DNA from 3 places in the Pseudoalteromonas sp. 23_GOM-1509m genome. Region 1 is predicted to be linked to each of the others. Evidence: predicted binding sites of a transcription regulator. Region 1 holds the regulator's gene; each other region holds the start of a gene.
The links. Region 1 encodes sigma-54, which starts transcription at its own class of promoters, with help from an activator protein. Its sites were predicted from a motif close to GTTGGCACGNNNNTNGNNT; they were not measured.

Region 2: the regulator sigma-54 is predicted to act here: its motif matches at 1,410-1,428, upstream of flgJ (flagellar assembly peptidoglycan hydrolase FlgJ).
Region 3: the regulator sigma-54 is predicted to act here: its motif matches at 1,658-1,676, upstream of N523_RS0101270 (BON domain-containing protein).

The regions. Positions count from the first base shown of each region.
Region 1 is NZ_JADO01000011.1:163,009-167,227, forward strand. It holds gene rapZ (RNase adapter RapZ) at 1-329, opposite strand, end outside; gene ptsN (PTS IIA-like nitrogen regulatory protein PtsN) at 349-801, opposite strand; gene hpf (ribosome hibernation promoting factor) at 806-1,093, opposite strand; gene N523_RS0105435 (RNA polymerase factor sigma-54) at 1,120-2,619, opposite strand; gene lptB (LPS export ABC transporter ATP-binding protein) at 2,689-3,414, opposite strand; gene lptA (lipopolysaccharide transport periplasmic protein LptA) at 3,411-3,950, opposite strand; gene lptC (LPS export ABC transporter periplasmic protein LptC) at 3,940-4,219, opposite strand, start outside.
Region 2 is NZ_KI912433.1:322,325-326,543, reverse strand. It holds gene flgH (flagellar basal body L-ring protein FlgH) at 1-208, shown strand, start outside; gene N523_RS0114895 (flagellar basal body P-ring protein FlgI) at 221-1,315, shown strand; gene flgJ (flagellar assembly peptidoglycan hydrolase FlgJ) at 1,466-2,461, shown strand; gene flgK (flagellar hook-associated protein FlgK) at 2,463-4,219, shown strand, end outside.
Region 3 is NZ_JADO01000008.1:277,668-281,886, reverse strand. It holds gene N523_RS0101280 (tRNA1(Val) (adenine(37)-N6)-methyltransferase) at 1-207, opposite strand, end outside; gene srmB (ATP-dependent RNA helicase SrmB) at 284-1,510, shown strand; gene N523_RS0101270 (BON domain-containing protein) at 1,750-2,070, shown strand; gene N523_RS0101265 (mechanosensitive ion channel family protein) at 2,817-3,773, opposite strand; gene yaaA (peroxide stress protein YaaA) at 3,879-4,219, opposite strand, start outside.

The sequences.
Region 1 (4,219 bases):
AAAGAATCAATAGATAAAGGGTGGAGACGTCGCGTTTCTGAAAAACGTTTTATTAATGTTTGATCGTCACTGTCTAAATAAAATACCGTTGGTTTAGTAAAACCAGGTAAATATTCAATGATTTCATTAAACTGCTGTTGCTCTTTAGGTAGGTTACGTACATCAACACTCACGGCAATTTTATTATAACTGTCGGAAACACTGCGCACTAATGATGGTAATAAATTAAGAGGAATATTGTCTACACAATAATAACCTAAGTCTTCCACAACGCGTAACGCCACAGATTTACCTGAGCCTGAACGACCGCTTATAATTATTAATTCCATTTATCACCTTTCTTTATTACTACGATTGACTGACGATAACCTGATACAGTTCGCTATCCGATTTGGCGGCGCGTAACTGTTTACAAAATTCTTTATCATTGAGCTTATCAGCAATCGTGGCTAGCGTCTTCAAATGCTGCTGATTATCGCCATCGGGAACAATTAACGCGACAAAAATGTCAACCGGCCGGTTATCAATCGCATCAAAATTAATAGCTGTTTCGCTCACTAAAATCAAAGCAAGGGGCTCTTGAGCTCCACTCATGCGACCATGTGGAATAGCAATGCCTCGGCCAATGCCTGTACTTCCAAGCTTTTCTCTTGCAGTTAATGCATTAAGAATATCTTGTTGTGTTAAATAGGGCAGCTTATTGTGAGCCAATTCACTGATAAATTCTAAAATTCTTTTTTTACTATTAAAAAGGACCGCAGCTTTACTGCAGTCCTGACAGATAAGTGAGCTTAGTTTCATAGTGTTAGTGTCGAGCAAGTTTCTCTTTGTGTTTAATTACTTGACGATCTAGCTTGTCAATGAGCGAGTCTATAGCGGCATACATATCTTGATGCTCAGTAGAGGCAAAAATCTCAGCGCCACTAACATGAACGGTTGCTTCAGCTTTTTGGTTTAGTTTTTCTACATCGAGAATAACGTGCACATTCGTTATGTGATCAGTGTGCCTCTGTAACTTCGAAAATTTACTATTTACGTAGTCTCTAAGCGAGTCGGTAATATCTACATGGCGACCAGTTAAATTCAGTTGCATAAACATTTTCCTCTTTGTTGTACGCCTTAAATCAAACTTTTACGTTGATTAGACGGGGGAATAGCTAGAGATTCGCGATATTTTGCAATGGTTCTCCTCGCTACTTTAATTCCTTGCTCTGCCAATATATCTGCAATTTTACTATCACTCAATGGTTTAGCTGAGTTTTCTGCAGCGATTAATTTTTTAATTAATGCACGTATTGCTGTTGATGAACATTCGCCACCATTTTCAGTACTTACATGGCTTGAAAAGAAATATTTAAGCTCAAAAATGCCACGTGGTGTATGCATGTATTTTTGCGTAGTAACACGCGATATAGTCGACTCATGCATTTCCACCATTTCAGCCACATCGTTAAGCACCATAGGCTTCATAGCCTCAGGACCGTGTTCAAAAAAGGCCTGTTGCTGCTGCACAATACAGTTGGTTACTTTAAGTAGCGTGTCATTCCTACTTTCTAAGCTTTTTATAAACCATTTAGCCTCTTGTAAGTGCGAGCGAATAAACTGGCTATCACCACTTGATTTAACCGTACGCGACATAGCTGCATATTGGCTATTTACTCTGATCTTAGGCATGCTATCTGGGTTTAATTCAACTACCCAACGACCTTTAACTTTCTTAACCGACACATCAGGAATAACGTATTCAGACTCTTCTCTAACAATAGTGTCTGCCGGTTTTGGGCTGAGCGTATGAATCAACGTCATGATTTCTTTAAGCTCATCTTCTTTAAGCTTTGTTTTTTTCATTAACGTGCGATAGTCACGTGCAGCAAGTAAATCAATATGATCGGTTAAGATCATTTTTGTTTCGTTTAAAAAAGGTGTGTCTTTATCAAATTGATTTAGCTGAATACACAAGCACTCTTGTAAACTACGCGCGGCTATTCCCACTGGATCAAATAGTTGAATACGCTTTAGTACCGCTTCTATTTCGTCAAGTTCAACTTCATCTTCGCCGTCGTTTTCTTGGTTAAAGCTTTCTAATATTTCTTCACAGCTAAGGGTTAGAATCCCTGAATCGTCCACAGCTTCTACAATTGCAATAGCTATCGCTTCATCGGTAGGACTAAACGGCGTCAGTTGAAGTTGCCACATTAAATACTCATGCAGCGTTTCAGTCGAAGAGCCTTGATAAATAGATTCATCTTCTGGCATTGGGCCCGATGAAGAGGCAGGCGCAGCGCTCATATATTCATCCCAAGTAACATCCATAGCCATATCATCGCTAATGGTGTCTTTGGTCATTGCTTCGCCGCTATCTTGCTCATACTCGCTAGGTTTATCGTCAGCTGAGGCACTTAGCGTTAAGTCATCGTTATCGGCTTTTTGTTCGTTTTTACCTGCAGTGTCTTCGCTGTAATCGTGTTCTTCAACTTCAAGCAAGGGGTTGCTATCGAGCGCTTCTTGAATTTCTTGCTGGAGATCCAATGTACTGAGTTGCAATAAGCGAATTGCTTGTTGCAACTGTGGAGTCATTGTAAGTTGCTGGCCCATGCGCAGCTGTAATGATTGCCTCATGTATCTCTAACAATCCTTTTAAATTAGTATAATTAATCTTAGCAGATGCTTAGTGTAATAACACACATATTAGAGCTTGAACTGCTCGCCTAAATAAACATCGCGTACTGTTTTATCGTTTAATACATATTCTGGAGTGCCTGATGCAATTAACTCCCCATGAGAAACTATGTAGGCTTTTTCACAAACATCAAGAGTTTCGCGTACGTTGTGATCTGTGATAAGTACGCCAATTCCTCGGTTTTTAAGATGCTCTATAATCTTTTTAATATCTAATACTGAGATAGGATCAACCCCCGCAAAGGGTTCGTCTAAAAGGATAAATTTAGGGTTTGCTGCTAACGCGCGAGCAATTTCAACGCGGCGACGTTCACCACCTGATAAAGCCATACCTTGACTATCGCGGATATGCTGAATGCTAAATTCATCAAGTAAATTATTTAAGGTATCTTCGCGTTGTTGTTTATTTAATTCTTTACGTGTTTCTAAGATAGCCATTAAGTTTTGATAAACAGTCAGCTTTCTAAAAATAGACGACTCTTGCGGTAAATAACCAATCCCTAAACGCGCTCGGCTGTGCATCGGTAATAAAGTAATATCTTTATCATCAATTGATATTTTGCCTTTATCGCTAGGCACAAGGCCTACAATCATATAAAAAGTGGTGGTTTTACCTGCACCATTAGGGCCAAGTAACCCCACAATACTGCCAGCTTCAACCTCTAGGCCAACGTTTTTTACAACTTCACGACCTTTGTAGCTTTTAGCTAATAGCTCTGCTTTTAATGTGCTCATGGTTGGCCTTTATCATCTTCTTTTTTATTTTCAACAGGGACTAAAATAGTGTGTACACGGTCTGTTGAGTTTTCGTCTTTTTCTGCGCTAATTAACTGCTGCTCGATATCGTAAGTGATACTTTTAGCTGTTATTTTTTGACCTGCTTGAGCAATGCTTGCATCGCCGATTAAGGTTAAAAAACGCAGCGACACATCGTAACGCACTTCATTAGCACTGGCGCTCATTATAGTGCCATCAGCTTGTGTTTCTTCAAAATATGCAGGGCTGCCTGTGGCAATTAATAACTGTTTGTTATCGCCTAGATCATCGCGTTTATGCACTTCTAAACGGTCAGCTGTGATACGGCGATTACCATGAATAATTTCAACATTTTTCTCAAAAATGCCTACGTTTTCTTTTAATTGACCTTCTTGCTTATCTGCACTAATTGAAATTTGATTAGCAGCGGGGGCTTCAGCAGGTTCAGCGCCATTACTGTTAAAAGCAATTAATAGTGAGGGAACAATTAAAATTTTAAATAGGTTATTGGTCATAATATAGGGTTCGCGTATGGTTAATAAGTTTAATCACCTCGGTTTTTAAATCGGCCTCAAGGCCTTTACCTGTGATTTTTAAATTAGGTCCTGTAATAACGACAGGCTGCTGTGATTGCATGGTTAATAGTTTTATATCAACATTGATGGTCTGGGCGGTGATCGTATCGATCATGGCGTTATCTACTAAGTTTTGAGCGGTTACATTACCCTCTAACACCAGTTGACGGTCGTCGTAGAGGGTGGCTTCATCGGCGTTAATACGCCAT
Region 2 (4,219 bases), on a different contig from region 1:
TGAAAAATGGCTAACGCTAAATACCGGTGAAGAATTTATTCGCTTAGAGGGGTTAGTGCGTCCACAAGATGTTAATGCTGATAATACCGTTGAGTCTAATCGTATTGCGAATGCGCGTATTCAGTATTCAGGTAAGGGTCAAACTCAAGAGGCACAAAGCCCGGGTTGGTTAACGCGTTTCTTTAGTAGCTCATTGTTTCCCTTTTAGAGGACATTCAACATGAATGGTTTTAAAGTTTTTTGTTTTATGGTGCTACTAGGCTGGCAATTTACTGCCAGTGCTGAGCGAATTAAAGATGTGTCTATGGTCGAAGGGGTGCGCTCAAACCAATTAGTGGGCTATGGATTGGTTGTTGGTTTACCGGGTACCGGAGAGCAAAGCCGTTTTACCGAGCAAAGTTTTAAAGGCATGCTTAATAGTTTTGGTATTACACTACCTGCGAGTTTAAAGCCAAAAATTAAAAATGTTGCAGCAGTCGCGGTTCATGCAGAACTCCCTCCATTTAGAAAGCCAGGGCAAACTATAGATATTACTGTGTCATCGATTGGCAGTGCTGGCAGCCTGCGCGGTGGCACATTATTACAAACATTTTTAAAAGGGGTTGATGGTAATGTATACGCTATTGCACAAGGGAGCTTAATTGTTGGTGGCTTAGGTGCTGAAGGCCTAGATGGCAGCCGAGTCGTTATTAATACGCCAACCGTAGGGCGTGTGCCAAACGGTGCCACGGTTGAACGTGCCGTTAAAAGCCCATTTATGCAAAACGATTATATTACCTTTAATTTAAACCGTCCGGACTTTACAACCGCAAAACGTTTAGAGAAAACCATAAATGATTTAATCGGCCCAAATAGCGCACAAGCACTCGATGCCGCCTCTATTCGGGTTGTTGCGCCACGAGATGCCTCACAGCGCGTATCGTATTTATCAACTCTTGAAAACTTAGAGTTTAAGCCTGCGGATACTTCGGCAAAAATAATTGTTAACTCACGTACCGGCACTATAGTTATTGGAAAAAATGTAAAATTACAACCTGCGGCAATTACACATGGTGGCCTTACTGTGACCATTGCTGAGCAACAAAATGTGGCGCAGCCAAATCCTCTAGCAGAGGGGGAAACAGTGGTTACCCAACAAAGTATTATTGACGTTAATCAAGATGATTCACGTGCTTTTGTATTTGACCCAGGTGTAAGCCTTGATGATTTAGTTCGTGCTATTAATGAAGTTGGCGCTGCCCCTGGCGATTTAATGGCGATTCTTGAAGCACTTAAAGAAGCCGGTGCAATTAACGGTCAGCTTGTTGTAATTTAGTTTTATAAGATTCTAGACCCTAAGCCCTAGGGTCTAGGGTCTAGGGTCTTTAACCTTTCACCTTTCATCCTTAACCTTTCATCGCTACTCTTCTTTTGGCTCAATTATTGCATTTAACTAGGTATTATTAATTATTGTGTCAAAAAGCTGATGGAAACAAATCATCTAGATAAGCAAAACTTTTTTGATTTAGGCAACTTAGACTCTTTGCGTCGAGATGCTTTAAACAGCGGTGATGCATCAACCGATGCATCTAAAGCGGCGTTAAAAAAAGCGGCGGCACAATTTGAAGCTATCTTCACCCAAATGCTACTGAAAAGTATGCGTAAAGCCAATGAGGCTTTTGAAGACAAAGAAAGCCCATTTAATGCAAGTGGCGTGAAGTTTTTTGAAGAAATGCACGACCAACAGATGGCTACAGAGCTTTCATCAAATGGCTCTTTAGGTCTTGCTGATTTAATTGTGCAGCAACTATCGCCAGATGGAAAAAACTTTATGCCAGGCTCAGTTCTTCGTACAACGTCAGATTTCTTTAGTGACCAACGTGCGGGTAGCACCTTACCTCATCAAGAAAACCAAAAGGTCACTGAAAAAGTGCCGCTCGTTGATTCAACTGAAAAAAGCGAACAAAACATAGCGTCTGGCACATTTGAAAATGCTGAGGAATTTGTAAGCACCGTGTGGGAGCATGCAAAAGCAGCGGCTAAGAAAATTGGTTTAAATCCGGCGGTTATGGTTGCGCAAGCAGCATTAGAGACTGGTTGGGGTAAACATATTATCAGTAAAGGTGATGGCAATAGCTCAAATAATTTATTCAATATAAAGTCAGATAAAAGTTGGCAGGGCGAAAAAGCCAGTAAGGTCACTTTAGAGTTTGAGCAAGGCGCTGCAGTTAAAAAGCAAGCAAGCTTTAGAGCGTATGACTCAATAAAAGATAGCGTGAATGATTTTGTGGACTTTTTAACACAGAACCCTCGCTATCAAGATGCATTAAACAATACAGCAAAGCCGCACAAATTTTTAGACTCTTTACAGCAAGCCGGTTATGCAACCGACCCTAACTATGCAGACAAAATAAAAAGAGTGCTTAACAGTAACGAGTTAAAGAATATCGCCACAAGCGTTATCCGCCAAGGAGTAGAGTAACATGTCGTTTAATTTATTAAATATTGCTAATTCAGGAATAAGAGCAAACTCTGAGTTATTGCAAACGACAAGTAAAAACATCGCAAACGTTAATACTGAAGGGTATGTACGAGAGCGAACTGAATTTACTACCATGATTGATAATCAGGTGGGCCGCGGTCAAACGTACCGGTTATTAAATGAGTTTGCACAAAAGCAATTAAACCGAGATACCTCAAATAAAAGCTTTTTTGATCAATTTGTTAGCGAGGCGAGTCGGGTTGATCAAATTTTTTCAGAAAAATCAAACAGCTTATCAACTAGTATCAACTCGATGTTTAACAACGTACAAGAAGCACTTAACCAACCTTCATCTACGGTTGCTCGTTCATTAGTGATGAGTGATGCGCAAAATCTGATTGATCAAATGGACCGGCTTGCAGGTATTGTTTCAGAGCAAAAAGCAGTGGTTAATGAGCAATTAGAAATATTTTCTGAAGAGGCGAATACGTTAATCGAAAGTATTAGTTCGTTAAATCAAGAAATTGCGGGTGTTCATGGCACTAAAAACGAAGCAGATGCTAGCTCAGCTTACAATGAGCGTGATAAAGCAATACGTGATTTATCAAAACTAATTGATATAGAAACACTCGATGGCCCTAATGGTGAAAAACAAGTATTTATGGGCACAGGTGAAGCGGTTGTTATGCAAAATGGTTCATTTAACTTATTTTCGATTAGTGGCGATCCCGATGCTAATTTTAAAGAGTTACGCTTAGATGTAAATGGTGGCCAAGCCGTTCCACTAGAAATAGATCCCACTAAACTCAAAGGTAAAATTGGTGGCTTATTGGCATTTAGAGACGATATTTTGGTGCCTGCACAAAATCAAATAGGTCAGATGGGCATTGCGCTTGCTGATTCGTTTAATCAGCAAAACCGTTTAGGAATGGATGCAAACGGTGAGCTTGGAGGAGATATTTTTGATATCCCAACGGTCAGTGCTTTTGTTTATCAAGCAAATACCGGAACAGCTAATATGTCAGCAACCGTTGAAGCTGGTAAAGGCAGTGAACTACCAGCGAGTGATTTTGTGATCACCTATACGGGGAACCCTAACGAAGTAAGTATTCAGCCAATAGATAATAAAGGCGAGCCTTTAGGCAGTGCATCGTTAGCTGTTATTCCACCGAGTGGCATTATTGACTCTGCGGCAATCACCAGCGGGGAGTCGTTTGGTTTAGAGCTAAACGTAACCGGAGCTGGTAATGCCGGTGATCAATTTCAGATAAAACTTAATAGTGGCGCGGCTGGCAATATATCGCTGACAACAGGTCGAGGAGAAGACATTGCCTTGGCCTCTCCAATTAGAACAGCAGACGGGCTTGATAATACAGGCACTGGGACTATTTCACCGGGTGATGTGAGCGATGTAACTACCGGCAGTTTTACAAACCCTTTAGGCTTAGCAAATGGTCCTATTAACATTGTTAAAACTGCTAATGCTAACGAATATCAACTTACTGATGGTAATGGTACAACCACGTTTACGGTTACACCGCCTGCTAACAATATTTTGGCGCAAGCGGGGCCTCCTTATGATGGCTATGGTTTTGACTTTAATATTGAAGGGGTACCGGCTACAGGTGATACCTTTAATTTAGAATTTAATGAAGGCGGTTTTGATGATAACCGTAATGGTCAAAAACTTGCTGACTTACAAAACACCGATTTAGTACGTCAAAATGTAGTAGCGAGCGCCTCAGCTGATAATCATAA
Region 3 (4,219 bases), on a different contig from region 1:
TTCATCAACTTCAACCGCGCTCACCTTTAAATGTGGCGCTCGTTGCTTACACATTAGAGCCAGTAACCCTGTACCTGTTCCTATATCAAGTAACGTATTTGCGTGGCTTAAATCAGCCCATGCGCCCAGTAAAATACCATCGGTAGAGACCTTCATGGCGCACTGGTCGTGCTCAACCTTAAATTGTTTAAATGCAAAACCAGACATTTTTTCACCTTTTCATTCACCAAGCAGGTTTAAGTGCGTATAATTAACGGCAATTGTCCCCTATTTTTGACACTCTATGCAATTTTCTGAATTTGATCTTGATGATAAGCTACTCAATGCTATTAATAAAATGGGCTATGAAACCCCCACTAGCATTCAACAACAAGCCATTCCTGAGGCGTTGCAAGGACGCGATATTTTAGCGTCGGCACCAACAGGTACAGGTAAAACGGCGGCATTTTTAATTCCGGCAATTCAATATTTAATGGATTTCCCACGTCGTGATCCGGGCTTTGCACGGGTATTAATTATGACCCCAACGCGCGAGCTTGCTTATCAAATTCATGAACAATGTGAGTTACTTGCAAAACAAACCCAGTTAAAAATTGGGGTAGTTACCGGTGGTATTAACTACGGTACACACAAAGAAATTTTTGAAAATAATAACGACATTTTAATCGCCACACCTGGGCGTTTAATGGAATATTTAGAAACCGAAAACTTCCATGCAGAAAACGTAGAAATGCTCATTCTTGATGAAGCCGACCGCATGCTCGACATGGGTTTTCGTAAAGAAATGCTGCGCATTTGTGATGAAGCTAAGAACCGCCGTCAGTGCTTTTTATTCTCAGCAACCCTTGAGGGCGATAGCGTAGAATTATTTGCTGAGCGTATTTTAAACGACCCCGCGCTACTTGAAGCCGAATCATCACGTAAAGAAAAAGCTAAAATTCATCAATGGGTTCATTTAGCCGACGACTACCGCCATAAACTAGAGCTATTAGTTAACACTTTAAATGGCCCTGATGTTAGTAAAGCGATTGTGTTTGTAAAAACCCGTGAGCGCCTTGAAACCCTAATTGGTGAGCTTACTAATAACGGCGTAAAAGCTGCGTGGCTACGTGGTGAAATGCCACAAGACAAACGCATGAAAGCCATGGAAAACTTCCACAGTGGCAAAACCCGTATTTTAGTCGCTACCGATGTGGCGGCCCGCGGTATTGATGTAGCTGATATAAGCCACGTAATTAATTTTGATATGCCACGTACTGCAGATGTATACGTACACCGTATTGGCCGTACGGGTCGCGCGGGTAAAAAAGGTATTGCAATTTCACTCATTGAAGCGCACGACATTGGCATACTTTACAAAGTAGAACGTTACATAGAGCAAAAGCTAAAACGCCGTGTATTTAAAGGATTAGAGCCAAAGCATAAAGAAGCCAAGCCACCGGTTAAAAAGCGTAAAGATCCAGTAAAAATGAAAGCGAAGAAAAAAGCCAAAGCTAAAAAGAAAAAATAGCTTTAGCTTTAACACATTTAATTGAGCCGACGTTTGTCGGCTTTTTTGTGACTTAAAAACAGTGAGTAAGCTATTCATAGTAATATGTAAAAAATACTTAGCTGAATAACTAATTAATAAAATAGTAATTTATTTCAAATAGTTAATCTTGGAATGAAACTTGTAACCCTATCGAATATACGAGTATTAAAACGCCGAGTAATGGCGTTGTTTTTTAGTAACACACTAAGGATATAGTTATGAGTCGCATTAAATTTACTATCGGTTTTATTTCGTTTTGTTGTTTATTTTTATTAGTCTCTGCTTTTAAAGTCAGTGCAGCAACGCATTTAGCTGTAGTTAGCAGTGTGGCTACACAACCTAATTTACAACAATCTATTACTCATGAATTGCGCACTAACCCAAATTTAAAGTTAGAAAAACTAAACGTACACGTTAATGACGGTGACGTTGAACTTAAAGGTGAAGCCAATAACGGTTTTGAACGCGCTCTTGCACAAAAGTTTTTAGAAAATATGGATGGGGTTAAAATCATTCATAACAAAATTAGTGTCATTTAATACAACTTTTTCTTAACTAATACACTTAACTTATCCCTCAGCGCTGCTTGTTTCTCCAACACAAGCGGCGCTTTTTTTATGGTTTGCACAATATAATTCACTGCAAAGCATATTCCCAAGCCAGTTTAAATACTTAATTAAATGCCTTTTAGTTTACGCACCAATCGCGACGCTCATTGCAGCTGCTTATACTTTTGAAACCTTTGTTTATAGACACTTATTATAAAGCGCTTACATCAAGCTTGGGCTCTAGTTCGGTTGATTAAATAATCTATTTTGAGATGAGAAACCTTATCGATATAGTTTTATAATTGAGGCGTTTTTAAGGCAGTTAGCGCAAGGCTTTAATTACTTCAGATTATCAATTAGGTCTGTTGTTCTTTCAAGGTTGAATTTGCAGTAGTCTGTTTGGTATTTAGCCAAGGGTTCTGCCCAGGGACATTTACTCTTTGTTGGCTACATGGATGGTGGTAAGGAGCGTGAGCTGGACGCGGAAGCTTTGCTCGGTTTTTACTTATTATTACATGGATGTAAGCCAGTAGAATAACGCAGGAGCAGTTATCGAGCCCACTAGGCAACAAACCTCGCGTCGCGATTAAATAGCTCTTAGTTTGAACTAATTTTAATCCGCAAAGGTCAACAGACCCTTATATTATTTATTATAAAAAGCGCGTTTTACTTTGTAAAAACGCGCTGATAGTCAGTAACTATTTCCCAATGCTTTTACCTTCGGGGTTTTAAATTATTTACTCACCTTGGCTTGCATCAGTGTTATTGTCACCCTCTTTATTTGCTGACTGCTGATTTATTTTATCGCTTATCATGGCATCGAGTTTTTCACCGCCTTTAATACCAAAATCAAGGGTACGAATAGGAAACGGAATACTTATATCAGCGGCATCGAGTGCTTGCTTAACTGCCACAACTCCTTTGTGACGCACCGTCATAAAATCAGGCTCACCGGGGTATTTGATCCAAAACCACACTAACAAGTTTATACTGCTATCACCAAAGCCTTCGGCATAAACAGCGGTTTCATTTTTGCGGATCACAAAGTCAAATTGGTTAATTTTGTCGACGATGACCTCACTGGCTTTTTCTATGTCGTCAGCGTAAGAAATACCCACCGGCACTTCTATTCGTCTTACTCCTAAGGTGCTGTAGTTACGCAGTACATTTCTAAATAGTATTTTATTAGGTACCAGTATCAATTGCCCGTGAAAGCTCTCTATTAGTGTGTTGCGCAAGTTTATTGAGTGTACCGAACCAAACACATTATCGGTTTCTATGACATCACCCGCTTTAAACGGTTTACGAATTCCCATGGCAATACCCGCTATCAGGTTTTCGGTCATATCTTGAAAAGCAAAACCAATGGCAAGACCAACAATACCTGCACCAGCAAGCAGAGAAGTGACGGTACTTTTTAAGCCCATAAAATCAAGGGCAATAAATACCCCCACACTCAGTACAATAACTTTAAATATTGAGGCCATTAAATCGGCAATTTGCGTAGAGTCGAGCGAGCGACGTAAAACATTTTTCATTCCTTTGCCTGCCAAACGGGCAATAAATGAAAATAGAATGGCAATAATTACTGCAACGATAAAGTTTGGGATATGACTTATAACTACATCAAACCAACCGCCGAGCTTTTCTTCTATCAACTTTTCGGCTTCTGTAATTGAGGGAATTGAGAGCATTTATTTTATACCTTAGTTAGGGTTAGTAATCTAAGGTTTGCAAAAATAACGCCAGTATAAAAAAGCCATGCAATGCATGGCTTATTAAATACTTTAAACGATGTGTTAGTTTTGCTCTTCGCGTAAAAATACCGGTTCAAGTTCTTTGGTGGTTGCCTCTGGGCTAAAGTAATAGCCGGCCACAGTAAACTCTTTGAGTTGGCTTAATTGAGTCACTTGATTTTCAATGATGTAGCGTGCCATCATGCCGCGCGCTTTTTTAGCGTAAAAGCTAATCACTTTATATTGGCCGTTTTTACAGTCTTTAAAGTGTGGTGTAATAATGTGTGCGTTAAGCGTTTTTTTATCTACTGCTTTAAAGTATTCGTTAGAGGCTAGATTTACTAAGTATTGTGCATCTTGTGCCGCTAATACGTCGTTAAGTTTATTAGCAATAACACTGCCCC